DNA from 3 places in the Paenibacillus sp. FSL L8-0641 genome. Region 1 is predicted to be linked to each of the others. Evidence: a T-box and tRNA genes for the amino acid it is inferred to sense, from the RefSeq annotation. Region 1 holds a T-box; the other regions hold tRNA genes.
What was found. The T-box of region 1 lies ahead of tyrS (tyrosine--tRNA ligase). A T-box ahead of a tRNA ligase gene usually reads a tRNA of that ligase, here a tRNA-Tyr.
Positions count from the first base shown of each region.

Region 2: it has a tRNA-Tyr gene. The T-box ahead of tyrS (tyrosine--tRNA ligase) is inferred to sense a tRNA for this amino acid. The anticodon was not compared.
Region 3: it has a tRNA-Tyr gene. The T-box ahead of tyrS (tyrosine--tRNA ligase) is inferred to sense a tRNA for this amino acid. The anticodon was not compared.

Region 1 covers NZ_JBBOUW010000001.1:3,314,983-3,324,240, reverse strand. Annotated here, with positions in the region: gene MKY16_RS14880 (transglycosylase domain-containing protein) at 20-3,043, opposite strand; T-box leader at 3,179-3,444, shown strand; gene tyrS (tyrosine--tRNA ligase) at 3,511-4,764, shown strand; gene MKY16_RS14870 (AraC family transcriptional regulator) at 4,966-5,835, shown strand; gene rpsD (30S ribosomal protein S4) at 5,914-6,513, opposite strand; gene MKY16_RS14860 (sensor domain-containing diguanylate cyclase) at 6,950-8,935, shown strand; gene MKY16_RS14855 (hypothetical protein) at 9,130-9,258, shown strand, end outside.
Region 2 covers NZ_JBBOUW010000001.1:447,256-456,513, forward strand. Annotated here, with positions in the region: rRNA gene MKY16_RS01890 (23S ribosomal RNA) at 1-367, shown strand, start outside; rRNA gene rrf (5S ribosomal RNA) at 518-634, shown strand; tRNA gene MKY16_RS01900 (tRNA-Ile) at 671-747, shown strand; tRNA gene MKY16_RS01905 (tRNA-Ala) at 770-845, shown strand; tRNA gene MKY16_RS01910 (tRNA-Asn) at 850-925, shown strand; tRNA gene MKY16_RS01915 (tRNA-Met) at 961-1,034, shown strand; tRNA gene MKY16_RS01920 (tRNA-Ser) at 1,038-1,129, shown strand; tRNA gene MKY16_RS01925 (tRNA-Glu) at 1,162-1,233, shown strand; tRNA gene MKY16_RS01930 (tRNA-Val) at 1,240-1,315, shown strand; tRNA gene MKY16_RS01935 (tRNA-Met) at 1,346-1,419, shown strand; tRNA gene MKY16_RS01940 (tRNA-Asp) at 1,445-1,521, shown strand; tRNA gene MKY16_RS01945 (tRNA-Phe) at 1,588-1,660, shown strand; tRNA gene MKY16_RS01950 (tRNA-Thr) at 1,687-1,762, shown strand; tRNA gene MKY16_RS01955 (tRNA-Tyr) at 1,767-1,852, shown strand; tRNA gene MKY16_RS01960 (tRNA-His) at 1,872-1,944, shown strand; tRNA gene MKY16_RS01965 (tRNA-Gln) at 1,962-2,036, shown strand; tRNA gene MKY16_RS01970 (tRNA-Lys) at 2,041-2,116, shown strand; tRNA gene MKY16_RS01975 (tRNA-Leu) at 2,131-2,218, shown strand; tRNA gene MKY16_RS01980 (tRNA-Gly) at 2,225-2,299, shown strand; tRNA gene MKY16_RS01985 (tRNA-Cys) at 2,310-2,381, shown strand; tRNA gene MKY16_RS01990 (tRNA-Arg) at 2,408-2,484, shown strand; tRNA gene MKY16_RS01995 (tRNA-Pro) at 2,507-2,580, shown strand; tRNA gene MKY16_RS02000 (tRNA-Gly) at 2,590-2,660, shown strand; gene MKY16_RS02005 (PAS domain-containing sensor histidine kinase) at 2,862-3,965, opposite strand; gene MKY16_RS02010 (response regulator) at 3,958-4,611, opposite strand; gene MKY16_RS02015 (GAF domain-containing protein) at 4,754-5,203, opposite strand; gene MKY16_RS02020 (Crp/Fnr family transcriptional regulator) at 5,503-6,243, shown strand; rRNA gene MKY16_RS02025 (16S ribosomal RNA) at 6,825-8,380, shown strand; rRNA gene MKY16_RS02030 (23S ribosomal RNA) at 8,734-9,258, shown strand, end outside.
Region 3 covers NZ_JBBOUW010000001.1:4,480,627-4,489,884, reverse strand. Annotated here, with positions in the region: rRNA gene MKY16_RS20435 (23S ribosomal RNA) at 1-2,598, shown strand, start outside; tRNA gene MKY16_RS20430 (tRNA-Asn) at 2,664-2,739, shown strand; tRNA gene MKY16_RS20425 (tRNA-Ser) at 2,743-2,834, shown strand; tRNA gene MKY16_RS20420 (tRNA-Glu) at 2,852-2,923, shown strand; tRNA gene MKY16_RS20415 (tRNA-Val) at 2,993-3,068, shown strand; tRNA gene MKY16_RS20410 (tRNA-Met) at 3,095-3,171, shown strand; tRNA gene MKY16_RS20405 (tRNA-Asp) at 3,186-3,262, shown strand; tRNA gene MKY16_RS20400 (tRNA-Phe) at 3,300-3,372, shown strand; tRNA gene MKY16_RS20395 (tRNA-Thr) at 3,395-3,470, shown strand; tRNA gene MKY16_RS20390 (tRNA-Tyr) at 3,476-3,561, shown strand; tRNA gene MKY16_RS20385 (tRNA-Trp) at 3,569-3,642, shown strand; tRNA gene MKY16_RS20380 (tRNA-His) at 3,660-3,732, shown strand; tRNA gene MKY16_RS20375 (tRNA-Gln) at 3,743-3,817, shown strand; tRNA gene MKY16_RS20370 (tRNA-Gly) at 3,825-3,896, shown strand; tRNA gene MKY16_RS20365 (tRNA-Cys) at 3,909-3,983, shown strand; tRNA gene MKY16_RS20360 (tRNA-Leu) at 3,995-4,073, shown strand; gene MKY16_RS20355 (hypothetical protein) at 4,936-5,151, opposite strand; gene MKY16_RS20350 (MarR family transcriptional regulator) at 5,369-5,890, shown strand; gene sufC (Fe-S cluster assembly ATPase SufC) at 5,871-6,647, shown strand; gene sufD (Fe-S cluster assembly protein SufD) at 6,695-7,978, shown strand; gene sufB (Fe-S cluster assembly protein SufB) at 8,022-9,258, shown strand, end outside.

The sequences.
Region 1 (9,258 bases):
TTTCTACTCTTGTCTTCAGTTATGGACGGACGGCTCCGGAAGGAGCCGATTCCCCCATGGCATTCATGGAAGTGACACGAAACCAGCCTTTTGGCTTTTTCCTCGACTTATATTCAAAGCTGGTAGATGCGGTAGAGCCTATATTTGTAAAAGGCTCCGCACCGCTTTCGCTGTAATACACGTTATAGCCTGTAATAGCGTCCGCCGACTTACCTGCGCTCCATTGGAGCGCTACGGATGAGCCTGCGGCTTTAGCTTGAGGCTGTCCAGGGGCAGTAGGGACCTCTGTAGGCTGCTCACCTGTTCCATCTCCCTCGCCCGGAACGTCTGGAGACTCAGAATCTGCAGGTGGCACTACAGGTGTTGCGCTTGCTTTCGTGCTTGGACCGGACTCATGGCCGCCCACATCAACGGCGGTCACGTAGTAGCTAGAGCTGCTGCCCCCAGGGCTGTCAGAGAACACCTTGGAGCTGTCAGCCATAACGACCTTGCCAAGCCGTTGGAAGCTCCCCCCATCTGTAGAACGATACAGACGGTATCCTACGACGTCGCTGTTTCCGCTTGGGCTAAAGCTGATTATGGCTTTACCATCACTATAGCTTACGTTGACGCTAGATGGAGCGTTAGGAGCTGCTCCATCGTCCTTGCGTGGATCAATCTGAGTAGGAGCTTCCTTATCTGCATCCTGAGGCAGATAGTAGGACAACGAATTATGTCGTCTCATCACCTTAAAGGCTTGCTGAAGCTCTTTAATCAATTCTGAGATTGACTTTTCCCGTTTCCTAACGGTCCGTTCATATAACATATCATCCGGTGTACCATCGCGTGGAATATAATTCACACCTTGGTAGGTAATATATTTCGCACGACTCACACCATTTTCACTGTTTTTAGGTGGATACTTACTGTTATAAATGTCCGAACCATACGCGGATGCTGTACGGCTTACAATGCCGTCAGGTCTCTTGAAGCTGTCCGTTTGGAACAGCTGAGCATCTTTAGTTGTTACTTCATTCATGATTAGAGCCCATAAGCGGCGAGCCCGCTCTTTTTGGACTTTCGTTTCAAGCTTATTGACAGGTTGCTTGTAACCAACCCATACACCCAGTGTGACGTCAGGCGTAAAGCCCTCGAACCAAACATCAGTGTAGGATTGCGTAGTGCCTGTCTTGCCGGCAATCGGAATCTTACCGGATTGATCAAAGTTCCGCTTCACCAGTCTGCCTGTGCCCTCCGACACGGCTGTACGCAACATATCTGTCATCAGGTAGGCGGTTTGCGGTGAGAAGGCCTGCACAGGATTAGGCTGATGCTTGTATATAATATTGCCTTGCGAATCCACAATCTTTTCGATCATATAGGCGTCATTAAACACACCGCCATTTGGAATGGCTCCATATGCATTCGTAAGCTCCTCGACGGTCACCCCATGGGCCAAGCCGCCAAGTACACCCGTTTGGGCGTTGTTATCACTGGATTCCAAGGTGGTGATGCCCAGCTTCTTGGCAAAAGCCCAGGCTTTGCTGATCCCTACTTTTTCGTTAAACAGCTTGAGTGCTACCGTATTGAGCGATTGATTCAGTGCATAACGCGCCGTGACCAATCCTTGATAGCGGTTGTTAGAATTTTTCGGAATGTGATACCCATTACTGCCATCTTTCAAAATAATAGGGGCATCATCCACGATACTACCAGGCTGCACAAGACCGCTGTCCAATGCAGGGAGATAGGCAGCAATCGGTTTCATTGCCGAACCCGGCTGACGAACCATCTGGGTGGCATAATTCATCTGCTCCTTTTGGAAGTCCCGACCTTCCATCATTCCAAGAATGGCGCCTGTTTTATGCTGAATCAGAATAGCCGCTGCTTGTTCGTCACCCTTGGTTTTACTAGTGGCAGAGAAGTTATTCTTATTTTCTGCAATTTGACGCATAGATTTGTATACGCTCTTATCAATGGTGGTGTACACCATATAACCGCCTGTGCGAAGCTGCTGTTCAGCTTCTTTGAGCAAATCATTATCGTCCTTGGTTTTGGCATCTGCACTGGCATTAGCTGCTTGACCCGGATTAGTGACAGACATGAGTGCCTGCGCAGCTTGTCGTTCTGTTTCTATCATAAGATATGGATAGGTGTTATAAGCCTTAACAGTACGTGGTGCGAGAGATTTTTTGATATCAAAAGCCATCGCTTCATTATACTGTGCTTTATTGATTTTGTTCTCCTCCAGCATTCGACTGAGCACCAGGTGCTGGCGGTTGATGGCTCTTTTAAAGCCAGCTTCATTAAACTCACCCTTACCGTTGTAAGCAGAATAGGAAGAAGGAAGCTGTGGCAAACCTGCCAGATAGGCAGCCTGGGCTATATTAAGCTCGTTCAGATCATTCTCATTAAAGATACCTTTGGCCGCTGCTTTAATGCCAAAGACGTTGTAACCGCTTGAACCGTTACCAAAAGGTACTTTATTAAGATAGGCCGTAATAATTTGTTGCTTGCTTAGGAAGCGCTCAAGGCGCAGAGACAGCAAAATTTCTTTGACCTTGCGATCATCCGTGCGATCGAGATTTAGAAAGACACGACGCGCAAGCTGCTGGGTGAGGGTACTACCCCCGGTTTGTACGGATTCATGCAGCGCCTTTTGCTTCACAGCACGCAGTGTTCCCGATAGATCGACACCTTTATGCTCGTAAAAATGATTATCTTCAATGGCAATGACTGCGTCAATGACGAGTTGTGGAATCTCCTTAAACGTGACAGGTCTTCGATCTTCTTCTGTCCGGAGTTGTCCGATGGGAGAGCCATCATTGAAATAAGCGAAGCCTGTAATTGCATTCTTATCTACTTCCTGTAGGATCATGGATCTGGAACGCACGGGTTCGCTTTTTACAATAGAAGCAACATAGCCGGCGGCCGCTCCTCCTGCAAATAGTGCCCCCATAAAACCGATGATGACGACCCACTTTATGACACGGCCGAGCCTTCGCATGGTTGTCCGCAAGCGGGAAGGCTTTGGCTCTGATACATTGTTTTTTTCTTCAACCATTAAGTCTTCCTCCTTTATAACAGCCATTATTATAGCATAAAATTACAAAATGAACCCATATGCTAAAAAGCCTGTCTTTTGGTGTCGTTGACTACATAAAAGCAGTGTGTTATAAATAGGTCAAAGTAAATATCGTGAAAAGCAGAGAAAGACTTCAGTAGAAGGCGGATTCACGTTGTACAGAGAGCCGATGGGTGGTGTGAATCGGTAGCGTCCCTCCTTTGAATTACCGTCTGGAGCTGTCTGGATGAATGGAAAGCTTTTGCAGGTTTGCGAAGCACCATAGTAATCCAGTACCGGGTGTAGGCCCGTTATAGGAATGAAGTGAAAGAAATGTCTGTCTTTGACATGCGTTTCTTTAATTAGGGTGGTAACGCGAGTAGCTCCTTCTCGTCCCTTGGGATGAAAGGGGCTTTTTGGTTTGTCTAATATGTAATATTTTGGATGAAAAATAGGAGGTATACAGGATGAAGTGGGAAGAATTGAAGCCGGAGCAGCAGGTAGAGGTAGAACGACAGCTAGAGGTGATACAGCGGGGTGTAGCGGAAATTGTACCGGAGGATGAGCTGAAGCGTAAGGTGATCAAATCGGTCGTTAGCGGCGAGCCACTCAAAATTAAGCTGGGCCTTGATCCATCTGCTCCCGACATTCACATCGGACATACGGTTGTTATGCACAAACTGCGCCAGTTCCAGGAATTAGGCCATCAAGTACAACTGATTATCGGAGATTTTACAGGCAGAATTGGTGATCCGACAGGTAAATCGGAGACTCGTAAGCAACTGACTGAGGAAGATGTACAGCGCAATGCCCAAACATACAAGGAACAAATTTTTAAAATTCTCGATCCTGAAAAAACAAAGGTATTTTACAATTCCGAATGGTTAGGGCCAATGTCTTTTGCTGATGTAGTAACCCTGTCGGCCAAAGTAACGGTTGCCCGTATGTTGGAACGGGATGATTTTACCAAAAGGTACCAAAACGGTTTGCCGATCAGTATCCATGAGTTCTTTTATCCGCTGATGCAGGGCATGGATTCCGTGGCTCTCCAAAGCGATATTGAATTAGGGGGAACGGATCAGAAGTTTAATCTTCTGATGGGTAGAACCCTGCAAAAAGAATACGGAGTTGAGCCACAGGCTACTATTACTTTACCATTGCTTGAAGGGCTGGATGGAGTTCAGAAGATGAGTAAAAGCTTGGGGAATTACATTGGTGTTGATGAGGAGCCGAACGAAATATACGGAAAATCCATGTCCGTTCCTGATGAGCTGATGCTGAAATATTTTGAGCTTGCAACGGATATCAACAACGAGGAGTTGGCAGAGCTGGCGAAAGGTGTTAAGGAAGGCTCAGTGCATCCACGTGATGCCAAAATGAAGCTGGCTGGAACGTTAGTGCGCATGTACCATGGTGAAGAAGCAGAGGAAGCAGCGAAGCAGCATTTTGTGACCGTATTCCAGCAGCGCGCGCTGCCTGACGATATTGAAGAGTTCACCTTGACGGCTGATCAGTTAGAAGAAGGTGGCATTCGTGTGATCCAGTTGCTGACTCATCTGGGCTTTGCAGCATCTAACGGTGAAGCCAAGCGCAGTATTCAGCAGGGTTCGGTCAAAATTAACGAAGAGAAATGGACCGATGTGAACGAAGCATACACGCCGAAGGAAGGCGACATTGTGCAGGTAGGTAAACGGAAATTTGCTAAAATCAAGCTTGGATAATGAAAATATATTCAAAAGCAGCTCTGAGATTGTCTCGATCTCAGCGTTGCTTTTTTATTTCTGCCAAGTGAAAAGTCATGGTAAACTTAGCACAAATAATCAAACATGTAGGTGAAGAGTTATACATAATGAAAACGTGGGTTGCACAATTTGAGTGTAGGATCGATAATCAGAACAATTACGAGTGTGGGGAAGGATTATATGGACTATTTTAAACGAATTCAGTGTGCGATTGAGTTTATTGAATTGAATCTCCGGGAGGATCTAAAAATTGCCGATATTGCTTCACAGGCATGCTTTTCAGCTTTTCATTTCCAGCGGGTTTTTCAGGCCATTTCGGGTTTTACGGTTCAACAGTATATAAGAAGGAGAAGATTGTCCGAGGCGGCTGAACAGCTAAAACAATCCAATCAAAAAGTGTTGGACATTGCTATTGAGTTTCAGTACAACTCGCAAGAAGCCTTTACCCGCGCTTTTGAAAAGAATTTTGGGATCACCCCTGGGAAATATCGTAACAGTGATATTGAGCTTCCTGGACAAAGCAAAATTAATTTTCTGGATTATCAAAAAAATACGAAGGGGGATTTGGATGTGAACAAGCCAGTGATATTGCAGCTCGAAACGACCAAAATTATAGGGTATGAATATAAAACAAATCTGAATAATGAGCAGCACTATAAAGAAATTCCAGGATTTTATGGGCACTTTGGAGCCAATGAATATTTTATGTGTATCCCGAACAAGATCGCACCGGGAATGTCATATGGGGTTGCCTGTCGATTTGAAGACAATGGTGCATTTTCATTTGTGGTGGGCGAGGCAGTTGAAAAAGAGTCAAATGAACTGGCAGAGGGTTTCATATATATGGAGATTCCAGCAGGGAAGTATGCTGAGTTTGACGCTTCGGGTTCAGATGGACGGGTTCAGAATATACGAGACTTTATCTATGGCACATGGCTTCCTAATTCTAATTTTGAACGGAGGGAGGGACCAGATTTTGAAATTACGGACGTGATGAATTCCTCCTATCCAGATCATTTGAGCATGAAAGTATACATCCCCATTGAATAAAACTCTCAGGCTCGATCATAAGGAATATAAAAAAAGCACCCGAATAAATTCGGGTGCTTTTTGGTGCTAATGCAGGGATTAGCGGTTGTAGAATTCGACGATTTGTTTTTCATCGATATCTTGGGACAATTCGCCACGCTCAGGCAAACGAATGAATTTACCTTCCAGAGCTGCGTCATTGTACTCCAGGTAAGCTACCAAGTGGTTGCGGTTTTCCAAAGCTTCTTTGATGGAAGACAGGGAACGACTTCTTTCACGAAGACCGATCACGTCGCCAGGGCTTACTTGGTAAGAAGCGATGTCAACTTTTTTACCGTTCACAGTAACGTGACCGTGAGCTACCAATTGACGTGCGCCTGCACGGGAATTAGCAAAGCCAAGACGGAATACAAGGTTGTCCAGGCGGCTTTCCAGCAAGAACATAAAGTTTTCACCAGCGATACCGTGCATGTGTTGAGCTTTGTTGAACAGGGTACGGAATTGTTTTTCACCCAAGCCGTACATGTGACGCAACTTTTGTTTCTCTTGAAGCTGCATACCGTAGTTGCTGATTTTTCTCCGTTGGTTTGCACCATGTTGTCCCGGAGGGAAAGGGCGTTTCAATTCTTTACCTGTGCCGCTCAGGGAAATACCGAGACGACGGCTCAATTTAAATTTAGGACCAGTGTAACGTGCCATTATAGAGTTAACTCCTTCATAATTAAAATTTGAGTTGGGGCTCTCTTTGCGCTCCAATTTGTTCGGCGCTACCTATTAAGGTGAGACGCACTACTGACAGAAAAGTTCAGCCGCTGTCCTGTCAGCAACAAAAAAGATGAGGGTGACACAAACTGTTACGCCCAAAATTTAAGATCCGCACAGTAGATAGTTCTGCCGTACAGTCTTTTTCAATAATATATACTACATGTAAGAGTAGGTCAATGTCAAGAAGAGAAAAAGAATGAAAACGTCAAATTTTGTCGATAGGGCTTTAGAACTAAAAAAGTGGGACGAATTTCTGGAAAATGGATGCAAATTTCTAGAGTTGGGAGTAAAATAGATCATATTATGAGCTATAGTGGTGTATAGCCGCTGTCTTGGTACAGCTAATTTTGCTGTGAAGGAGCGCCTTAATATGTCGGAATTTTCAACAACGGATCAGCAAATGCTTGACAGTAAAACGGTCCAGGCTAGCGGTGCTCCGCTGTTTGATGATAAAGGATATACTTCTTTTGCCTGGCTCCAGAACATGGATATGACACCCTATGATTTCCCCTATATTAACCAGCTGCTTGTTCAAGGATATCGGAGTTGGTTACAACAGGGCAATGGTATATCCTGGATTAACGAAGAATATACTGCTGTTTTTAATTTTATAGGTGTTCGTGTTGCTGGTAAAAAAGAAGATGATGACGAGGATTTGGATTTGGTCGAACGTTGTTGCATATCTAGAGAGATGGAAGTGAGCCAGCGCAAACTTCGTGATGGAAGCCTTGCGTTTGTGTATATGGTTCCCATACTATGCCGTAATTACAAGAGCGAGCCCTTTGCCGCTCTTCGTTTTACACGGCCTGCTCAACATTCTGTCCCAAATCTGGACACATTGTTATCAGCTGCTTTACATTTTAAATCCTGCTTTTACACGAAGTTTGAGTACATATTTATGGAAGATGTCCTTGGGATGCGGAATCGAAGCGATCATGAAGGTAGACGCCGTTCTATTTTATTTCAGATTGTAAAACGGATGCATGACAAAATTGACGTAGAAGGCGTGCTGGATGAGGTATTCGGGAGCATCGCCTATTTGTTTCCCCATGTAGATATCACCTTGTATATGAGTCAGGATCGACATAGTCGCAATCCGCAGGTCAAACCTTTACTGCTGCATGAACGGGACGAAGATGTATGCGTCCGTGCATTTATGAAAGGGCAAATGGCTGTGAATGAGCCTGTCGGTACACAAGATGAAATAACTGAAATCGGCATCCCATTACGTGGTAAGCAGGGCGTATACGGTGTTTTCCATATGATTCTTCCATCGGGCGCGGATAGTATGAAAAAAGTGGATGTAGAGCTGATTGCCATGATGGCGGATACGGCTGGCACCGCATTTGAAAATGCAAAGCTGCTTGAGCAATCGAATGTACTTATCCATGAATTGCGTCTCATTAATGAACTGGTTCAGCGCTTGAATCAGAGCCTGAAGTTAAATGAAATATTTGAATTTGCCGTGCAGGAGTTATTAAAAATGTTCATGGCGGACTTTTGTTGTATTGTACAGCTTGACCAGGATGGAAACTGTTTTAAGGTCATGTCGAGTAATGTGGAAAGCTTAAGACTGGAAAGTTACCCTCTTGAAGATGGATTTGCTGGACTAATACGCTTAACAGGGGAACCAGTGATTGTGTCGGACTATAGAAAGGATGGGAAGATATCCTCTCATTTTATGGATGCGACGCACTCCCAGTCTTTGATGGCTGTACCTATGAAGACCAGCGGTACTCCTAAAGGGGTTATACTATTGTCCAGCAAGCTTCCGCACTTTTTCTCTTACGATAATTACAAAATGTTGCAAATGCTAGCCCCTCATATCGGGTTGGCGGTAACCAATGCTATGCTGCACGCTGAGGTGCGGCGGTTGGCTAATATGGATATGTTAACAGGTCTGTATGTACGTCATTATGTGGACCAAATCATTCAGCAACATCAGGAAAAGGATTTCTGTGGATCTCTTATTTTGGTAGATATTGATCAATTCAAACAGGTGAATGATACGCATGGGCATCAGACGGGTGACGAAATTTTGAAAAGCGTCAGCAATATCGTTCGTTCGGCGACTCGCGATGAGGATGTATGTGCGAGATGGGGCGGCGAGGAGCTTGCCATTTATTTACCGCAGCTGGGGGTACAGCAAGCGCTCGGATATGCAGAAAAAATACGTTACCGCGTACAGCATGAAACTGAGCCTCAGGTGACTGTTTCTTGCGGGATTGCTGAATGGAACTGGCTGGACGAGCAGATCAGTATTGAATCTTTATTTTATAGGGCTGATATGGCCTTGTACGAAGCGAAAAATGAAGGACGCAATCGAATAGTTGTTGATCATGTAGCCAATGTGTAGAGAATATTCCTAGGGAATGTTCTCTTTTTGTCTTGTATAACCCATTGCGGACAGGTAATCCTAAACGTAGCTATATCGTGTGTATGATTGAACTATAGGGATAACACGATGAAGTGAACCAGGTAGCATAACTGGCTTGAAGCAGGATTATTGCTCATGAGTACAGTTATGTTCAGGATAGGACGGATGATGGGATGCATTGGAAAAAGCAATGGATGATGCAGGTTTGTGGTGTGTTGCTTGTAATAGGTGTGTTAAGTGGTTGTGCACTGGATCGACAATATACGCCTGAGCAGATTTTTAAGAGAGCAGTTGCAGGAATG
Region 2 (9,258 bases), 2.9 Mb from region 1:
GGCTGAAGTAGGTCCCAAGGGTTGGGCTGTTCGCCCATTAAAGCGGTACGCGAGCTGGGTTCAGAACGTCGTGAGACAGTTCGGTCCCTATCTGTCGTGGGCGTAGGAAATTTGAGAGGAGCTGTCCTTAGTACGAGAGGACCGGGATGGACGTACCGCTGGTGTACCAGTTGTTCCGCCAGGAGCACCGCTGGGTAGCTATGTACGGAAGGGATAAGCGCTGAAAGCATCTAAGCGTGAAGCCCCCCTCAAGATGAGATTTCCCAGTATGTAAGACCCCTTGAAGACGACGAGGTAGATAGGTTGGGGGTGGAAGTGCAGTAATGCATGGAGCTGACCAATACTAATCGGTCGAGGGCTTATCCTAAAGATAAAACGCAAATGAGTTTCGGATCCAGTTTTCAGGGTGTAACCTTGAAGGTATGTAGAAATACATACGAAATACGCATTGAAATTCATTCACACAGCTGTGATGAACCGAGTTTCAATACGGAAGAATTTGCGTAGCAAATTCATGTTTGGTGGCGATAGCGGAGGGGTTCCACACGTACCCATCCCGAACACGACCGTTAAGCCCTCCAGCGCCGATGGTACTTGGACCGCAGGGTCCTGGGAGAGTAGGACGTCGCCAAGCGATATCCTTTAGAGGATGATAAATTTTTACATGTTAGGGCCTTTAGCTCAGCTGGTTAGAGCGCACCCCTGATAAGGGTGAGGTCGGTGGTTCGAGTCCACTAAGGCCCACCACTTCTAGAATAACAAAAAGATTGGGGCCATAGCTCAGCTGGGAGAGCGCCTGCCTTGCACGCAGGAGGTCAGCGGTTCGATCCCGCTTGGCTCCACCAATATTCCCTGATAGCTCAGTTGGTAGAGCACTCGACTGTTAATCGAGTTGTCACAGGTTCGAGTCCTGTTCGGGGAGCCATATTTTGAATATTTCTGACTTTTATATATTAAGGTGGCGGCGTAGCTCAGCTGGCTAGAGCGTACGGTTCATACCCGTGAGGTCGGGGGTTCGATCCCCTCTGCCGCTACTCGGAGAGATACCCAAGTGGCTATAAGGGGACCCTCTGCTAAGGGGTTAGACTGCGAAAGTGGTGCGAGGGTTCGAATCCCTCTCTCTCCGCCATAAATTTATTGAGACCAGAACTTATTTTGTAAGGCCCGTTGGTCAAGGGGTTAAGACACCTCCCTTTCACGGAGGTAACAGGGGTTCGAATCCCCTACGGGTCATAACATGGAGGCTTAGCTCAGCTGGGAGAGCATCTGCCTTACAAGCAGAGGGTCGGGGGTTCGATCCCCTCAGCCTCCACCATAAGAAAATTTGAGAAATGCTTTTTAATGTCGCGGGGTGGAGCAGTTCGGTAGCTCGTCGGGCTCATAACCCGAAGGTCGTAGGTTCAAATCCTGCCCCCGCAATTAATTTCCTATTGGAAATGCCTCTGGAACTGTGGTGTAGAGGCCTAACATGCCTGCCTGTCACGCAGGAGATCGCGGGTTCGAATCCCGTCAGTTCCGCCATTTTAGCTTCATATATAATTGGCATATATAGTGCGGATTATATGATGTAGTAATAAAATTTAATATGGCTCGGTAGCTCAGTCGGTAGAGCAGAGGACTGAAAATCCTCGTGTCGGCGGTTCGATTCCGTCCCGAGCCACCTTTCAAGTGGGAAATGAGTAATGTGCCGGTGTAGCTCAACTGGTAGAGCAACTGACTTGTAATCAGTAGGTTGGGGGTTCAAGTCCTCTCGCCGGCACCATTTTGGAGGATTAGCGAAGTGGCCAAACGCATCAGACTGTAAATCTGCTCCCTTACGGGTTCGGTGGTTCGAATCCATCATCCTCCACCAGTCTTTTCATAATCATATGGCGGTCGTGGCGAAGTGGTTAACGCACCGGACTGTGACTCCGGCATTCGTGGGTTCAAGCCCCATCGGCCGCCCTTTATTCTTAATTTATTGGGGATTAGCCAAGCGGTAAGGCAACGGACTTTGACTCCGTCATGCATAGGTTCAAATCCTATATCCCCAGCCATTAAGAGCCATTAGCTCAGTTGGTAGAGCACCTGACTTTTAATCAGGGTGTCGAAGGTTCGAGTCCTTCATGGCTCACCATTTATAATTATTTTGCGGTCGTGGCGGAATTGGCAGACGCGCACGGTTCAGGTCCGTGTGGGCTAACCCCCCGTGGAGGTTCGAGTCCTCTCGACCGCACCATATTTTGCGGACGTGGCTCAGCGGTAGAGCATCGCCTTGCCAAGGCGAGGGTCGCGGGTTCGATTCCCGTCGTCCGCTCCATTATCCATACGGCGCCATAGCCAAGTGGTAAGGCAAAGCTCTGCAAAAGCTTCATTCCCCAGTTCAAATCTGGGTGGCGCCTTGACTGCTCATTATGGAATTTAATATGCGCCCTTAGCTCAGCTGGATAGAGCGTTTGACTACGAATCAAAAGGCCGGGAGTTCGAATCTCTCAGGGCGCGCCATTTCTTAAAAAATGTATAATGTCGGGATGTAGCTCAGCTTGGTAGAGCACCTGGTTTGGGACCAGGGGGTCGCATGTTCAAATCGTGTCATCCCGATACTGATTTGCGGGTGTAGTTCAATGGTAGAACTCCAGCCTTCCAAGCTGGTAGCGTGGGTTCGATTCCCATCACCCGCTTTTTGCTATAGCGGATTCTTGTTGCCTCAGTGGTGACACCTTATAAATAAAGAGAGCCTGTCTGGGGACAGAGCTCTCTCTTTTTTTGTATTTATCCTCATGTAATCCACAATGTGTTGATTATCCATAATCTTCGGTATCGGTGTATTCGTTCTGATCATGCAACTGGTATACGCCGATAACCGATCTAGTGGACAGTTTTTACACGGGAATGGTCAGCTGGATGGAGGTTCCCTCGTCTGGAGCAGAGGTTATGCTCATAAATCCCCCTACCCCTCTAGCTCGTTCTTCCATACTGAACAATCCAACTCCCTCTCCTTGGGACTTTCCAGAGAATCCAATGCCTTTATCCCGAATGGTCACTTGTATCATTTCATTTTGATCCTCAACGTCGACATATGCCTCTGCTACATCTGCGTATTTGGCTACATTCGTTAACGCCTCTTGTACAATCCGATAAATTGCAATTTCCTTGCGAATATCAACCCGTTTACGTAGATTGCATTGAAAATGCACCTCAATCCCGTAATGAGAACAGAAGTTTTCAATATAGGTTCTTATGGCTGGGACGACACCCAGATCATCCAGAACTGAGGGACGAAGTTCCCACGCTAGACCACGAACATCTTTGATGATGTCGGTCACCTGCGAACGGAGATTCTCCAGAGTAGCACTAGGTTGTTCGGCAAGTTGGCTATCCAATTGAATAATAAGTGAAAATAAGCTTTGCCCTATCCCATCATGCAGCTCTCTTGAAAAGCGTTTACGTTCTTCTTCCTGTATTTGCATGACTTGTGTCATCATAGACTGAAGTTCAGCTTCTACTCTCTTCAGTTTAGTGACCTCATTGCGGATCGCTAAGTACTGATAGGGTTTACCTTCCTCGTCCATAAACGGAACGATCGTAGTATTCACCCAGTAGTAGCTGTTATCTTTAGCACGATTACGTATTTCTCCTCGCCATACCTCACCTGAACGGATCGTAGTCCACAGGTTTTTCATGAAGGCGGGGGTATGATAGCCTGAATTAATGAGACGATGATCCTGACCGATCAGCTCTTCACGACTGTATTGCGAAATCTCACAGAACTTGTCGTTTACGTACTGAATAATACCTCGATGATCGGTCAAAGCAACGATGGAAGACGTATCTAGGGCAAATTTCAGATTGGATAATTGGTGGAGTGAGTTACGCAGCGCATGAAGAAAAGGGGATTCTGGTATATAAATTTCCAGATCATTCAGCAGTTTATCGGTTGATTCACCAAAGGCATGCTGCAGTAAAGGGTTAGAAGGTTCATTCATAATGGAGTAGCCCCTTTTTTAGTGCGAATTTGACTAGCTCAGGTCGTGTTTTCAAGTTAAGCTTCTCCATAAGATTGCTTTTATGGGACTCTACGGTTTTGACACTAATCACCAGGTGCTCGGCAATTTCCTTGTTGGCATATCCTTTGGCTACCCAGGATAGAATCTCTTTTTCCCGCTCAGACAAGGATTCATAGGGTCCGGCTATGCCTTCCTGTTTGATTTTGTCCAGATATTCACTCATCAGTCGTTTGGTTGCATTCGGGTACAAATAGGCACTACCTTCGGCCACAGACTGGATGGCAGCGAGTAACTCCTCGTGAGGTGCGCTTTTTAAAATATATCCGGATGCTCCAGCTTGAATGGCTCGGAACAGATATTCTTCATCGTCATGCATCGTTAAAATAAGGACTTCTGTATCGGGCAGCTGTTTTTTTAATTCAGTGGTTGCTGTGAGACCATCTTTTCCAGGTGGCATGCTAAAATCCATGAGCACAACATGAGGTTGTAGCTCCACTGCCTTGCGGATTGCCTCATCCCCGTCTGCTGCATCTCCTACTACCTTAATACCGTTTTTGCCGTCCAATAGGGCCATGAGGCCAGAACGTACGACAACGTGATCATCCACTACTAGTATACGAATCAATTTGTCATCCCCTCGAACGGTAAAAAACCGTACGTTTTGTCATAATCATAGCAAATTTTAGGGATTTCAATCAACAAAGATAGTTAGGGACAGCTATATCAAGTATCTGATGAGGATCATTATCTATAGAAACATTGTTGAGCTATGGAGTGAGAGGGTAAGCACATAGTTGGCTAAGGCGTTGAGCTACTTGAGTAGCCTCGGCTATATCAGACTCTGTGAACATCCTCACATCACGATTACCAAGAAGCAGCACACCGTTGGGCAGATCCCCTGTGCTGGAAAAGGGAATGGCAACAGCAGAGTGAAGCTGCTCGGCCAGCATTAGTGCACATTCCTGACGCAGACGTATACTACCTGATAACAAAGCACTTACAGTTACGGTACGCCCCAAGCGAACAGCCATACCGGCAATACCATGGCCAATCTTAAAAGAAATAAGGCGATAGCGATTGCTTCGGCTACCAGAGGCGTAATACCAATGCAACTTACCACCTGACTTGGACATAAATGCAAGGGCAGTGAGATCACCATAAATAGTATCTCTCAACTGGTTCAGTTCTTTTCGCATTTCATCCGTTATTTGTAGCATAGAAGACACATCCTTTTTCATAACCAAACTATATCTCTAGTTCATTGTAGTTTCGACAGTTGCAAAAGTAGATCGGGGAACCCCCTGATCTATAGGCGCAGGAAACACTGACTTTTCATCTGGTCGGATAAGGAGTAGGGAAATGGTCGATAAATGGGGCGTTAGCTTACTTCAGAAGTGATATTTATCACAGCAAATCAGGGAGTAGGAAGGTATAAAATCAGGTGTTCTCCCGATAACAACCCAGGCGTTAAAACATTATGATATAGATATCAGGTAAACACGAGGAGGACGCTAACATGCAAGCCACTTGTATGGAACGGTTTGGGGACGAAGCGGAACGCACGGGAATTCAGATTTATTTGACAGATGAGCATTTTGATCTGCTAAAAGATATTATGTCCTGGAAGAAGGTAAAGGCAGGCGTTATGCTTTTCCGAGAGGGCGATGATGCAGAGCAGCTTTATTATATACATTCAGGTCATGTCAAACTTCGTAAATCGACAGAAGATGGTAAAGAACTGATTCTGACCATTCAGCATCAAGGCGACTTAATTGGGGAATTTAGCGGGATAGATGGAGAAGAGTATAGTTGCACTGCGGAAACAGCTGATGTGTGTGAGTTAGGCGTCGTGCTTGTTAAGGATCTGGAGTCGCTCTTGTCCAAAAATGGGGAAATGGCACTTCAGTTCATCCAGTGGATGGCGATGAAGCAACGCATTATGCAATCGCGTTTTCGGGACTTACTGTTGTATGGTAAAACTGGAGCGTTAGCGTCTACATTGATCCGTGCTAGCAATACATGTGGCGTGGCTGTGAAGGATGGCATTTTACTAAATATGAAGCTAAGTCACTCCGAATTAGGTGAGATGATTGGAGCGACGCGCGAGAGTGTGAACCGGATGCTGAGCGCGCTGAAAGAGCAGGGAACCCTAGATACAAGGGATGGAAAGATTGTCATTCACGATCTCAAGGTATTACGTGGCATGTGCTGCTGTCCTTCGTACGGCCAATGTGCCCATGAAATTTGTCGCCTCTAATATATGAATACCATTAGGCGGGGTCCAAGAGACTTCGCCTTGCCGCAGGTCTTATAGCAATCTAGCACATGGGGTACGAACAACATAGATTACCAAATAACTAATTAACGTCGTATAGCGGCTAATTAGCAATAAAGTATATATATTAAATGGAACTGAATGCATGACATTTTATGCACCAACCGTTTTGAAGTAACAGTGGAGCTAATTCTAATAATGGTTGAATAAAAGGAGGAAGAAATCCCATATTTTAAAAAAAAGGATATTTTTACAAGTTGCTTTCTCTGGCCGAAAATGATATATTATTTAAGCTGACAACAAAACAGCAGTTTCAAAAGCGAAAAGCTTGGGTGAAATGATTTTTAAAAAAAAGAAAAATAGCCCTTGCATTTTTGAAACGAACATGATATGATCTTATAGCTGCTGAAAAACGCAGCGAAAGAGAAATGTTTGATCTTTGAAAACTGAACAACGAGTGAGTAAAACGATTTTGTTCGCAAAATCAAACAAGAGATATTTTTTATCTCGTCAGTTTCAAAATGAGCTTATCGCTCTTTCTATAAACCAGCTTCGGTTGGTCTTTAATGGAGAGTTTGATCCTGGCTCAGGACGAACGCTGGCGGCGTGCCTAATACATGCAAGTCGAGCGGGGTTATGTAGAAGCTTGCTTCTACATAACCTAGCGGCGGACGGGTGAGTAACACGTAGGCAACCTGCCCACAAGACAGGGATAACTACCGGAAACGGTAGCTAATACCCGATACATCCTTTTCCTGCATGGGAGAGGGAGGAAAGACGGAGCAATCTGTCACTTGTGGATGGGCCTGCGGCGCATTAGCTAGTTGGTGGGGTAAAGGCCTACCAAGGCGACGATGCGTAGCCGACCTGAGAGGGTGATCGGCCACACTGGGACTGAGACACGGCCCAGACTCCTACGGGAGGCAGCAGTAGGGAATCTTCCGCAATGGGCGAAAGCCTGACGGAGCAACGCCGCGTGAGTGATGAAGGTTTTCGGATCGTAAAGCTCTGTTGCCAGGGAAGAACGTCTTGTAGAGTAACTGCTACAAGAGTGACGGTACCTGAGAAGAAAGCCCCGGCTAACTACGTGCCAGCAGCCGCGGTAATACGTAGGGGGCAAGCGTTGTCCGGAATTATTGGGCGTAAAGCGCGCGCAGGCGGCTCTTTAAGTCTGGTGTTTAATCCCGAGGCTCAACTTCGGGTCGCACTGGAAACTGGGGAGCTTGAGTGCAGAAGAGGAGAGTGGAATTCCACGTGTAGCGGTGAAATGCGTAGAGATGTGGAGGAACACCAGTGGCGAAGGCGACTCTCTGGGCTGTAACTGACGCTGAGGCGCGAAAGCGTGGGGAGCAAACAGGATTAGATACCCTGGTAGTCCACGCCGTAAACGATGAATGCTAGGTGTTAGGGGTTTCGATACCCTTGGTGCCGAAGTTAACACATTAAGCATTCCGCCTGGGGAGTACGGTCGCAAGACTGAAACTCAAAGGAATTGACGGGGACCCGCACAAGCAGTGGAGTATGTGGTTTAATTCGAAGCAACGCGAAGAACCTTACCAGGTCTTGACATCCCTCTGACCGCTGTAGAGATATGGCTTTCCTTCGGGACAGAGGAGACAGGTGGTGCATGGTTGTCGTCAGCTCGTGTCGTGAGATGTTGGGTTAAGTCCCGCAACGAGCGCAACCCTTATGCTTAGTTGCCAGCAGGTCAAGCTGGGCACTCTAAGCAGACTGCCGGTGACAAACCGGAGGAAGGTGGGGATGACGTCAAATCATCATGCCCCTTATGACCTGGGCTACACACGTACTACAATGGCCGGTACAACGGGAAGCGAAGCCGCGAGGTGGAGCCAATCCTAGAAAAGCCGGTCTCAGTTCGGATTGTAGGCTGCAACTCGCCTACATGAAGTCGGAATTGCTAGTAATCGCGGATCAGCATGCCGCGGTGAATACGTTCCCGGGTCTTGTACACACCGCCCGTCACACCACGAGAGTTTACAACACCCGAAGTCGGTGGGGTAACCCGCAAGGGAGCCAGCCGCCGAAGGTGGGGTAGATGATTGGGGTGAAGTCGTAACAAGGTAGCCGTATCGGAAGGTGCGGCTGGATCACCTCCTTTCTATGGAGAATCGTTTCCTGCGATGGAAACATTCAAATATGAAGCGTAAGCTTCAAAACTCAGGTTTAGGCCTGTTACTCACTCGTTGCTCAGTTTTGAGAGTTCAAACTCTCAAGCTTCGACGAATACTTCATTCACACATTCGTGTGGAACCGAAATATTCATCGGGTTTCGCTTCGATGAAGCGAATTGCACCTTGAAAACTGGATACCGAAACGAAATTGCGTTTTAGAATATTCCTTTAAGCTGATCTTGTGTAAACAAGTGAAATAAAGGTAGCTGCCTTGAATTTCATTCACACGTAAGTGTTGAACCGAAATTCAAAGCAAATCGTATTTACGATGTAAATACTAGGTTAAGCTACAAAGAGCACACGGAGGATGCCTAGGCGCCAGGAGCCGACGAAGGACGTGGCGAACAACGATAAGGCCTCGGGGAGCTGTAAGCAAGCTTTGATCCGGGGATGTCCGAATGGGGAAACCCGGCTGTCTTCATCGACAGTCACTTTCTGCTGAATACATAGGCAGAATAGAGGCAGACCAGGGGAACTGAAACATCTAAGTACCCTGAGGAAGAGAAAACAATAGTGATTCCGTCAGTAGCGGCGAGCGAACGCGGATTAGCCCAAACCAAGGAGCTTGCTCCTTGGGGTTGTGGGACGTCTCACATGGAGTTACAAAGGAACCGGTTAGATGAAGAGGTCTGGAAAGGCCCGCCAGAGAAGGTAAAAGCCCTGTAGTTCAAAACTGGTTCTCTCCGAGACGGATCCCGAGTAGTGCGGGGCACGTGAAACCCCGTATGAATCCGGCAGGACCATCTGCCAAGGCTAAATACTCCCTGGCGACCGATAGTGAAGCAGTACCGTGAGGGAAAGGTGA
Region 3 (9,258 bases), 1.2 Mb from region 1:
TGGAAAGGCCCGCCAGAGAAGGTAAAAGCCCTGTAGTTCAAAACTTGTTCTCTCCGAGACGGATCCCGAGTAGTGCGGGGCACGTGAAACCCCGTATGAATCCGGCAGGACCATCTGCCAAGGCTAAATACTCCCTGGCGACCGATAGTGAAGCAGTACCGTGAGGGAAAGGTGAAAAGCACCCCGGAAGGGGAGTGAAATAGATCCTGAAACCGTGTGCTTACAAGAAGTCAGAGCCCTATGATATTTTCCTTTGGAAAAATCACGGGTGATGGCGTGCCTTTTGTAGAATGAACCGGCGAGTTACGTTCCCGTGCAAGGTTAAGGTGAAGAGCTGAAGCCGCAGCGAAAGCGAGTCTGAATAGGGCGACTTGAGTACGTGGACGTAGACCCGAAACCGGGTGATCTACCCCTGTCCAGGGTGAAGGTGCGGTAACACGCACTGGAGGCCCGAACCCACGCATGTTGAAAAATGCGGGGATGAGGTGGGGGTAGCGGAGAAATTCCAATCGAACCCGGAGATAGCTGGTTCTCCCCGAAATAGCTTTAGGGCTAGCCTCGGAAAGAAGAATCGTGGAGGTAGAGCACTGATTGGGTGCGGGGCCCGCAAGGGTTACCAAGCTCAGTCAAACTCCGAATGCCATAGATTTAGTTCCGGGAGTCAGACAGTGAGTGCTAAGATCCATTGTCGAAAGGGAAACAGCCCAGACCATCAGCTAAGGTCCCCAAGTGTGTGTTAAGTGGGAAAGGATGTGGAGTTGCACAGACAACCAGGATGTTGGCTTAGAAGCAGCCACCATTGAAAGAGTGCGTAATAGCTCACTGGTCGAGTGACTCTGCGCCGAAAATGTAACGGGGCTAAACACACCACCGAAGCTATGGCTTGATGCTTGCATCAGGGGTAGGGGAGCGTTGAATGCGGGTTGAAGGTGTACCGTAAGGAGCGCTGGACTGCATTCAAGTGAGAATGCCGGTATGAGTAACGAAAAGATCTGTGAGAATCAGATCCGCCGAAAGCCTAAGGGTTCCTGAGGAAGGTTCGTCCGCTCAGGGTAAGTCGGGACCTAAGGCGAGGCCGATAGGCGTAGTCGAAGGACAACAGGTCGAAATTCCTGTACCACCGTAATCCGTTATGAGCGATGGGGTGACGCAGTAGGGTAGTGACGCGGACGGATGGATGTCCGTCTAAGCAGTGAGGCTGGTGTGTAGGCAAATCCGCACATCGTAAGGCTGGGCTGTGATGGGGAGCGAAAATTGTAGTAGCGAAGGTCATGATCTCAGACTGCCAAGAAAAGCCTCTAGCCAGGAGAAGGTGCCCGTACCGCAAACCGACACAGGTAGGCGAGAAGAGAATTCTAAGGCGCGCGGAAGAACTCTCGTTAAGGAACTCGGCAAAATGACCCCGTAACTTCGGGAGAAGGGGTGCCTCGGTAGGGTGAATAGCCCGAGGGGGCCGCAGTGAAAAGGCCCAAGCGACTGTTTAGCAAAAACACAGGTCTGTGCGAAGCCGCAAGGCGAAGTATACGGGCTGACGCCTGCCCGGTGCTGGAAGGTTAAGGGGAGTGGTAAGCTCGCAAGAGCGAAGCTATGAACCGAAGCCCCAGTAAACGGCGGCCGTAACTATAACGGTCCTAAGGTAGCGAAATTCCTTGTCAGGTAAATTCTGACCCGCACGAATGGCGTAACGACTTGGGCGCTGTCTCAACGAGAGATCCGGTGAAATTTTAATACCTGTGAAGATGCAGGTTACCCGCGACAAGACGGAAAGACCCCATGGAGCTTTACTGCAGCTTGATATTGAATTTGGGTACGATCTGTACAGGATAGGTGGGAGCCGTAGAACTTTGAGCGCCAGCTTGAAGGGAGGCATCCTTGGGATACCACCCTGATCGTATCTAGGTTCTAACTTGGTACCGTAATCCGGTGCGAGGACAGTGTCAGGTGGGCAGTTTGACTGGGGCGGTCGCCTCCTAAAGAGTAACGGAGGCGCCCCAAGGTTCCCTCAGAATGGTTGGAAATCATTCGAAGAGTGCAAAGGCAGAAGGGAGCTTGACTGCGAGACCTACAAGTCGAGCAGGGACGAAAGTCGGGCTTAGTGATCCGGTGGTACCGCATGGAAGGGCCATCGCTCAACGGATAAAAGCTACCCTGGGGATAACAGGCTTATCTCCCCCAAGAGTCCACATCGACGGGGAGGTTTGGCACCTCGATGTCGGCTCATCGCATCCTGGGGCTGAAGTAGGTCCCAAGGGTTGGGCTGTTCGCCCATTAAAGCGGTACGCGAGCTGGGTTCAGAACGTCGTGAGACAGTTCGGTCCCTATCTGTCGTGGGCGTAGGAAATTTGAGAGGAGCTGTCCTTAGTACGAGAGGACCGGGATGGACGTACCGCTGGTGTACCAGTTGTTCCGCCAGGAGCACCGCTGGGTAGCTATGTACGGAAGGGATAAGCGCTGAAAGCATCTAAGCGTGAAGCCCCCCTCAAGATGAGATTTCCCAATTAGTAAGACCCCTTGAAGACGACGAGGTAGATAGGTTGGGGGTGGAAGTGCAGTAATGCATGGAGCTGACCAATACTAATCGGTCGAGGGCTTATCCTAAGATAAAGCGCAATGAGTTTCGGATCCAGTTTTCAGGGTGTAACCTTGAAACAAATACTTAATATTCCCTGATAGCTCAGTTGGTAGAGCACTCGACTGTTAATCGAGTTGTCACAGGTTCGAGTCCTGTTCGGGGAGCCATATGGAGAGGTGTCCGAGTTGGCCGAAGGAGCACGATTGGAAATCGTGTAGGCGCCAAAAGCGTCTCGAGGGTTCGAATCCCTCTCTCTCCGCCATAATTAATTTGTAGCATGGCCCGTTGGTCAAGGGGTTAAGACACCTCCCTTTCACGGAGGTAACAGGGGTTCGAATCCCCTACGGGTCATAAAAATATCATAAAAAAAACTTGCAATAAAAAGTTTATTATGGTATAATATGAAAAGTGTTTCGGTGTGGAGGCTTAGCTCAGCTGGGAGAGCATCTGCCTTACAAGCAGAGGGTCGGGGGTTCGAGCCCCTCAGCCTCCACCATTTGAAAATTTAATATTTATTATTGTCGCGGGGTGGAGCAGTTCGGTAGCTCGTCGGGCTCATAACCCGAAGGTCGCAGGTTCAAATCCTGCCCCCGCAACCAATTAAAATTATTATGGAACTGTGGTGTAGAGGCCTAACATGCCTGCCTGTCACGCAGGAGATCGCGGGTTCGAATCCCGTCAGTTCCGCCATTAGTATTATAACGTGTAATGAAAAGCCTTATTCTAAGGCTCGGTAGCTCAGTCGGTAGAGCAGAGGACTGAAAATCCTCGTGTCGGCGGTTCGATTCCGTCCCGAGCCACTTTTAATTGAATATTTTATGTGCCGGTGTAGCTCAACTGGTAGAGCAACTGACTTGTAATCAGTAGGTTGGGGGTTCAAGTCCTCTCGCCGGCACCATTTTTGGAGGATTAGCGAAGTGGCCAAACGCATCAGACTGTAAATCTGCTCCCTTACGGGTTCGGTGGTTCGAATCCATCATCCTCCACCAGTTTTATAGGGGCATAGTTTAAAGGTAGAACAACGGTCTCCAAAACCGTTGGTGTGGGTTCAATTCCTGCTGCCCCTGCCAATTATTCATTACTTGCGGCGGTCGTGGCGAAGTGGTTAACGCACCGGACTGTGACTCCGGCATTCGTGGGTTCAAGCCCCATCGGCCGCCCTTTACTTATTGGGGATTAGCCAAGCGGTAAGGCAACGGACTTTGACTCCGTCATGCATAGGTTCAAATCCTATATCCCCAGCCATCTTTATGCGGACGTGGCTCAGCGGTAGAGCATCGCCTTGCCAAGGCGAGGGTCGCGGGTTCGATTCCCGTCGTCCGCTTTGTTACACTCTGGCGCCATAGCCAAGTGGTAAGGCAAAGCTCTGCAAAAGCTTTATTCCCCAGTTCAAATCTGGGTGGCGCCTCCATAATTGAATACGCCGGCGTGGCGGAATGGCAGACGCGCTCGACTCAAAATCGAGTGGGAAACCGTGGAGGTTCGAGTCCTCTCGCCGGTATTAACTAAAAGAGTTCATTAGAGACATTCTCTAGTGAGCTTTTTTTATTTGAGCTTTAGTACCCCCTCATTGCTTGAGCTGAAGACACCTTTGAGTTGTATTCCAAATGCGAATAAATATTTGCCGTTGTTGCATAATCGCTGTGGCCTAACCATTCCTGAACTTCTTTCATGCTTACCCCTAATACATCTACATAAATATACATAAATATACTCCAGGTATTCAAGACAATAAGAATTGTCAGAAGATAAGCGATAGGATTCCTGTTATTCCTTCATACGAATCAGAAGCTCATAGAACGTGTCCACCAGTGGCAGATTACCGGATAGAGTAGCCGCTTTTACTCTTACAGCATATCTTCGTTTTCAACCGCGAGTGCTTGTCCTTCCATATGATAATTCTTCCTGGCTTCCTGAAGCAAGATTTCGGCTCTTTTCTTGGTTCCTTTTATCTTAAGCCCCGTAGGGATCCATTTCGGTTATCGTTTACCATTCTCATCTTTACAGTTAGGCGGATGTCCCGTTGCGCTTTCTCCTCTTCCAACAACTCCAGAGGGTGAACCCGATCCTTTTTCAAATACCGGTTGAGCTTCGAAATGGATTTGCTACAAAAGTGGTAGCTGAATCCGCCGATGGATTGCTTTAGCTCCCAGAAGGTGCATTTGATTTTGAACCGGGCGGTATAAAGTTCGATGATCTAGGTTGTCTCCAGTGTCAGATCGGTGCTGGCTAAAATGGAGCACCGCCTGTTCTGATTCACCAGCAAAAACCACAGTTTTTGGTATACTCTTTGGCCCCATAACATATCCAGACACAGGTAACTGACGGATTATTTTTTGCCATACATGCTCACGATAGCGTACTCAAACGCGGCGATACGGCTTTAAAACAGCTCGGTCAAGCACCACCTTTGTCCTCTTTTTACGGTAGCGACCCCGGTCTGTGGCAGGTGTACCATGACGTTCATAGGCAACGGTATTGGACTTGGCTTCGGTTACCAGATCCATCCGGATGCTGCCGAATTGGTTCCATTGTTCAACCCCCGCAAAGCAGGATTGATCAGAGGTATTCAAAACCATTTCCGGGTCGTGCCCTAGTCAAAACACAGCATGAGGCCGATGACAATGACAACAAACCCATGAAAAGCGCCTCCAAAATTGCGTCACATTTAACACAATTGATATTGATTATCAATATCAATTGTGTTAATATAATTTTGTTTACTAGTGAACAAAAAAATCTAATGGAGACACTGAACTTGGTCTCAACTACTACAAGAGAGGGGAGATTGGGAAATTGGAGTTTCAAAATCATTTTAAAGGTCATCTTTACGAGCAATATATTAAAATGCTACATCTGAATGAGCTGTATACTGAACAAGAATTTAACTCGTTTCGGCAACAGGCCAGAAAGTACCAGATTGACATGCTTTCCAACAATATTACTAGTGTGCACGTTATTGATTGCATTGGTGATTATGAACCGATAAATCATACCGGGATTGTGGAGAAGATGGGGTTGTCCAAAGCTAGCATTACTAAAATTAGTGCAAAGCTGCTGGAAATGGGCTTCATTATGAGAAGTCAACTGAACAGCAATCGTAAGGAGATTTACTTTAGTTTAACGGATAAGGGAAGACACGTTTATCATTTGCATAAAGAAATGCACAAAGAAAAAGAAGAAAGGTTTTACCAATTCATTGAATCCTATTCAGAGGTTGAGCAGCAGACTATTGGAAAATTTATGAGTGATTTGGTGGCGCGTGCCGAAGAATACTCCGAAGGGAAGTTTACGATAAATGACGACATTAAAGATTGAGGAATTAAGATCCAAGATTGAAGGGAAAGAAATTTTAAAAGGGCTCACACTGGAGATTCATGGCGGAGAGATTCATGCGATTATGGGGCCTAATGGGACGGGAAAAAGTACATTGGCTTCAGCTTTAATGGGCCATCCCAAATATGAGGTTACTGGCGGTAAGGTGACATTGGACAATGAAGACCTTCTGGAGATGGAGGTGGATGAGCGTGCCCAGGCAGGCTTGTTCCTCGCAATGCAATACCCAAGTGAAATTGCTGGCGTGACCAACTCGGATTTTCTCAGAAGTGCCATCAATGCACGGCGTGAAGAAGGCGATGAGATATCCTTAATCCGTTTTATCCGTGAAATGGAGAGCAAAATGAAGGGGCTGGAGATGAACCCGGAATTTGTGCATCGTTATTTGAATGAGGGATTCTCTGGCGGTGAAAAAAAGCGGAATGAGATTTTGCAAATGATGCTACTTGAACCCAAGTTTGTGATCCTGGATGAAGTGGACTCAGGGCTTGATATTGATGCACTGCGTATTGTGGCCAATGGCGTAAATGAGATGCGCAGCCCGGATAGAGGCTTTTTAATCATCACCCATTATCAACGACTGTTGAATTATATTACCCCGGATTTTGTGCATGTCATGATGCAAGGCCGGATAGTTAAATCTGGCGGTCCGGAGCTTGCCCACCGTTTGGAGGCTGAAGGGTACGATTGGGTGAAGGAGGAACTTGGGATTACGGATGAGACGGTAAGGGATGCTTAAAAGCCGGAGAGGAGGAACAGCACGTGGATATACAAGCTAGAGTTTCAATGAATGTGGACGATTTACGCGCATGGTCAAGCGCTAAGGATGAACCTCGTTGGCTGATTGAACGCCGCGTTCATGCACTCGAACTGGAAGGGACGCTGGAGTTGCCTAAAGTGGAGAAAATCAATCTTGAAAAATGGGATATCTACGAAAGTGGAGATTACAAAGCTGAGAATGCGTGGTCTAGTTTGGAGGAAGCGCCGGAGGTTGTTCGAGGTTTGGTTGCTTCTCCGGTGAAAGGCGGACTAATCGTTCAGTTCAACTCGGATGTAGTGTATACGAAATTGTCCGAGAGCTTAGCCGCCCAGGGAGTCATTTTAACGGATCTGCATACTGCGGCAAAAGAGCATGAGGAGCTGGTTCAACGTTATCTCTTTCAGGCAGTAAAGCCAGAAGAACATCGTTTATCTGCTGCACACAGTGCCTTATGGAGTGGTGGCGTTTTTCTATATGTCCCAGACGGTGTAGAGGTTGAAGCACCTATTCAAGCGATCTTTCTTAACGATACAAGCGGTGTGTGTTTTGCTCCTCACGTCTTAATTGTGGCAGGGAGCAACAGCAAGATCACTTATGTGGATAATTGTGTATCGAGTGGTGATGATGTCAAGGTATTGCATAACGGTGTGACGGAGGTCTTCGCGGGGGCGGGCTCAAAGGTGCAAGTAGCTTCGGTTCATCAGCTTGCTGTAACTACAACAGATTTCACCCAGCGACGGGCGGTCGTTCTTGCTGATGGGGGTGTGGAATGGATTATCGGTGAGATGAACAATGGTTATACCGTGAGCGATACCAAGACTTTGCTACAAGGCAACGGGGCGGTCTCCGACAATAAGGTGATTGCTATTGGCACGGGCAATCAAAAATCGAGCTATACAGCTCAAGCTCAGCATTTTGGCAGAAGCTCGGTAAGCCAGATGATTACGCGTGCAGTCATGCTTGAAGAAGCTACGGCCATTATCAACGGCATTACAAAGATTGAAAAAGGTGCAACCCATTGTGATGGTCAGCAAACAGAACGCGTGCTTATGTTAAGTCCTAAAGCTCGCGGCGATGCCAATCCGATCCTGCTGATAGATGAGGATGATGTAACCGCGGGTCATGCTGCATCCGTGGGGCAAGTAAATGCAGAGCAAATCTATTATCTGATGTCGCGCGGGATATCACGGAGTGAAGCCGAACATCTTGTTATTTTCGGATTTCTCGCTCCTGTCATTTCGGAGATCCCGCTGGAAGGTGTTCGCAGTCGCCTAAAAGATTTAGTGGAAAGCAAGCTCGGCAGATCATAGCAAATCAAAATGAATCTTGAAAGGTTAAAAAGGAGTGATACCAATGGCTAAAAAAGCACCAGATATGGGCGAATATAAATATGGGTTTCGCGACAAGCACCAGTCTATTTTTCAATCTGGAAAAGGTCTGACGGAAGAGATTGTCCGGGAAATTTCCCGAATCAAGGAAGAGCCGGAGTGGATGCTCAATTTTCGGTTGAAAGCTTTGAATCAATTCTACAAAATGGCGATGCCTGAATGGGGAGCGGATTTGACCGAGCTAAATCTTGATGACATCCAGTATTACGTTCGCCCTTCTGAAAAACAGGGAAAGACCTGGGAGGAGGTTCCTTCCGAGATCAAAGCAACCTTTGACAAGCTGGGAATCCCTGAAGCGGAGCAAAAGTTCCTGGCGGGCGTATCCGCTCAATATGAGTCGGAAGTAGTTTATCACAGCATGCGGAAAGAGCTGGAGGATCAGGGCGTTATTTTCCTTGATACGGATAGTGCATTAAAGCAATACCCCGAAGTGTTTAAGCAACATTTTGGGACGATCATCCCTCCCGCCGACAATAAATTTGCGGCGCTTAATAGTGCGGTTTGGTCAGGCGGTAGCTTTGTATACATTCCGAAGGGTGTTCAGTGCGAGGTACCTATACAAGGTTATTTCCGTATTAATTCTGAAAATATGGGTCAATTCGAGCGGACATTAATTATTGCCGAAGAGGGCAGCTTTGTCCATTATGTTGAAGGATGTACAGCACCTATTTATAGTACCAGTTCTCTGCATAGTGGAGTTATTGAAATTATTTGCCGGAAAGATTCCCGTGTCCGTTACACGACCATTCAGAATTGGGCTCCTAATATCTACAACTTGGTAACCCAAAGGGCTGTGGCAGAAGAAAATGCCACAATGGAATGGGTGGACGGCAACATCGGCTCCAAGGTAACAATGAAGTATCCGGCAGTATTATTGAAAGGACGGGGAGCCAAGGGGTCCATCCTGTCTATTGCCGTAGCCGGTAAAGATCAGCATCAAGATGCTGGCGCGAAGGTAATTCACCTTGCTCCCGAGACAACATCTACGATTATATCCAAATCCATCAGCAAGCAGGGCGGAAAAGTAAACTACCGAGGGTTGTCCAGCTTCAGCCGCGATTCCGCAGGGTCCAAGTCCAATATTAAGTGCGATACGTTGATATTGGACCACATGTCAACATCAGATACGATTCCGTACAATGAAATTAAAAACGACCAGATTACTTTGGAGCACGAGGCAACAGTATCCAAAGTGTCCGAGG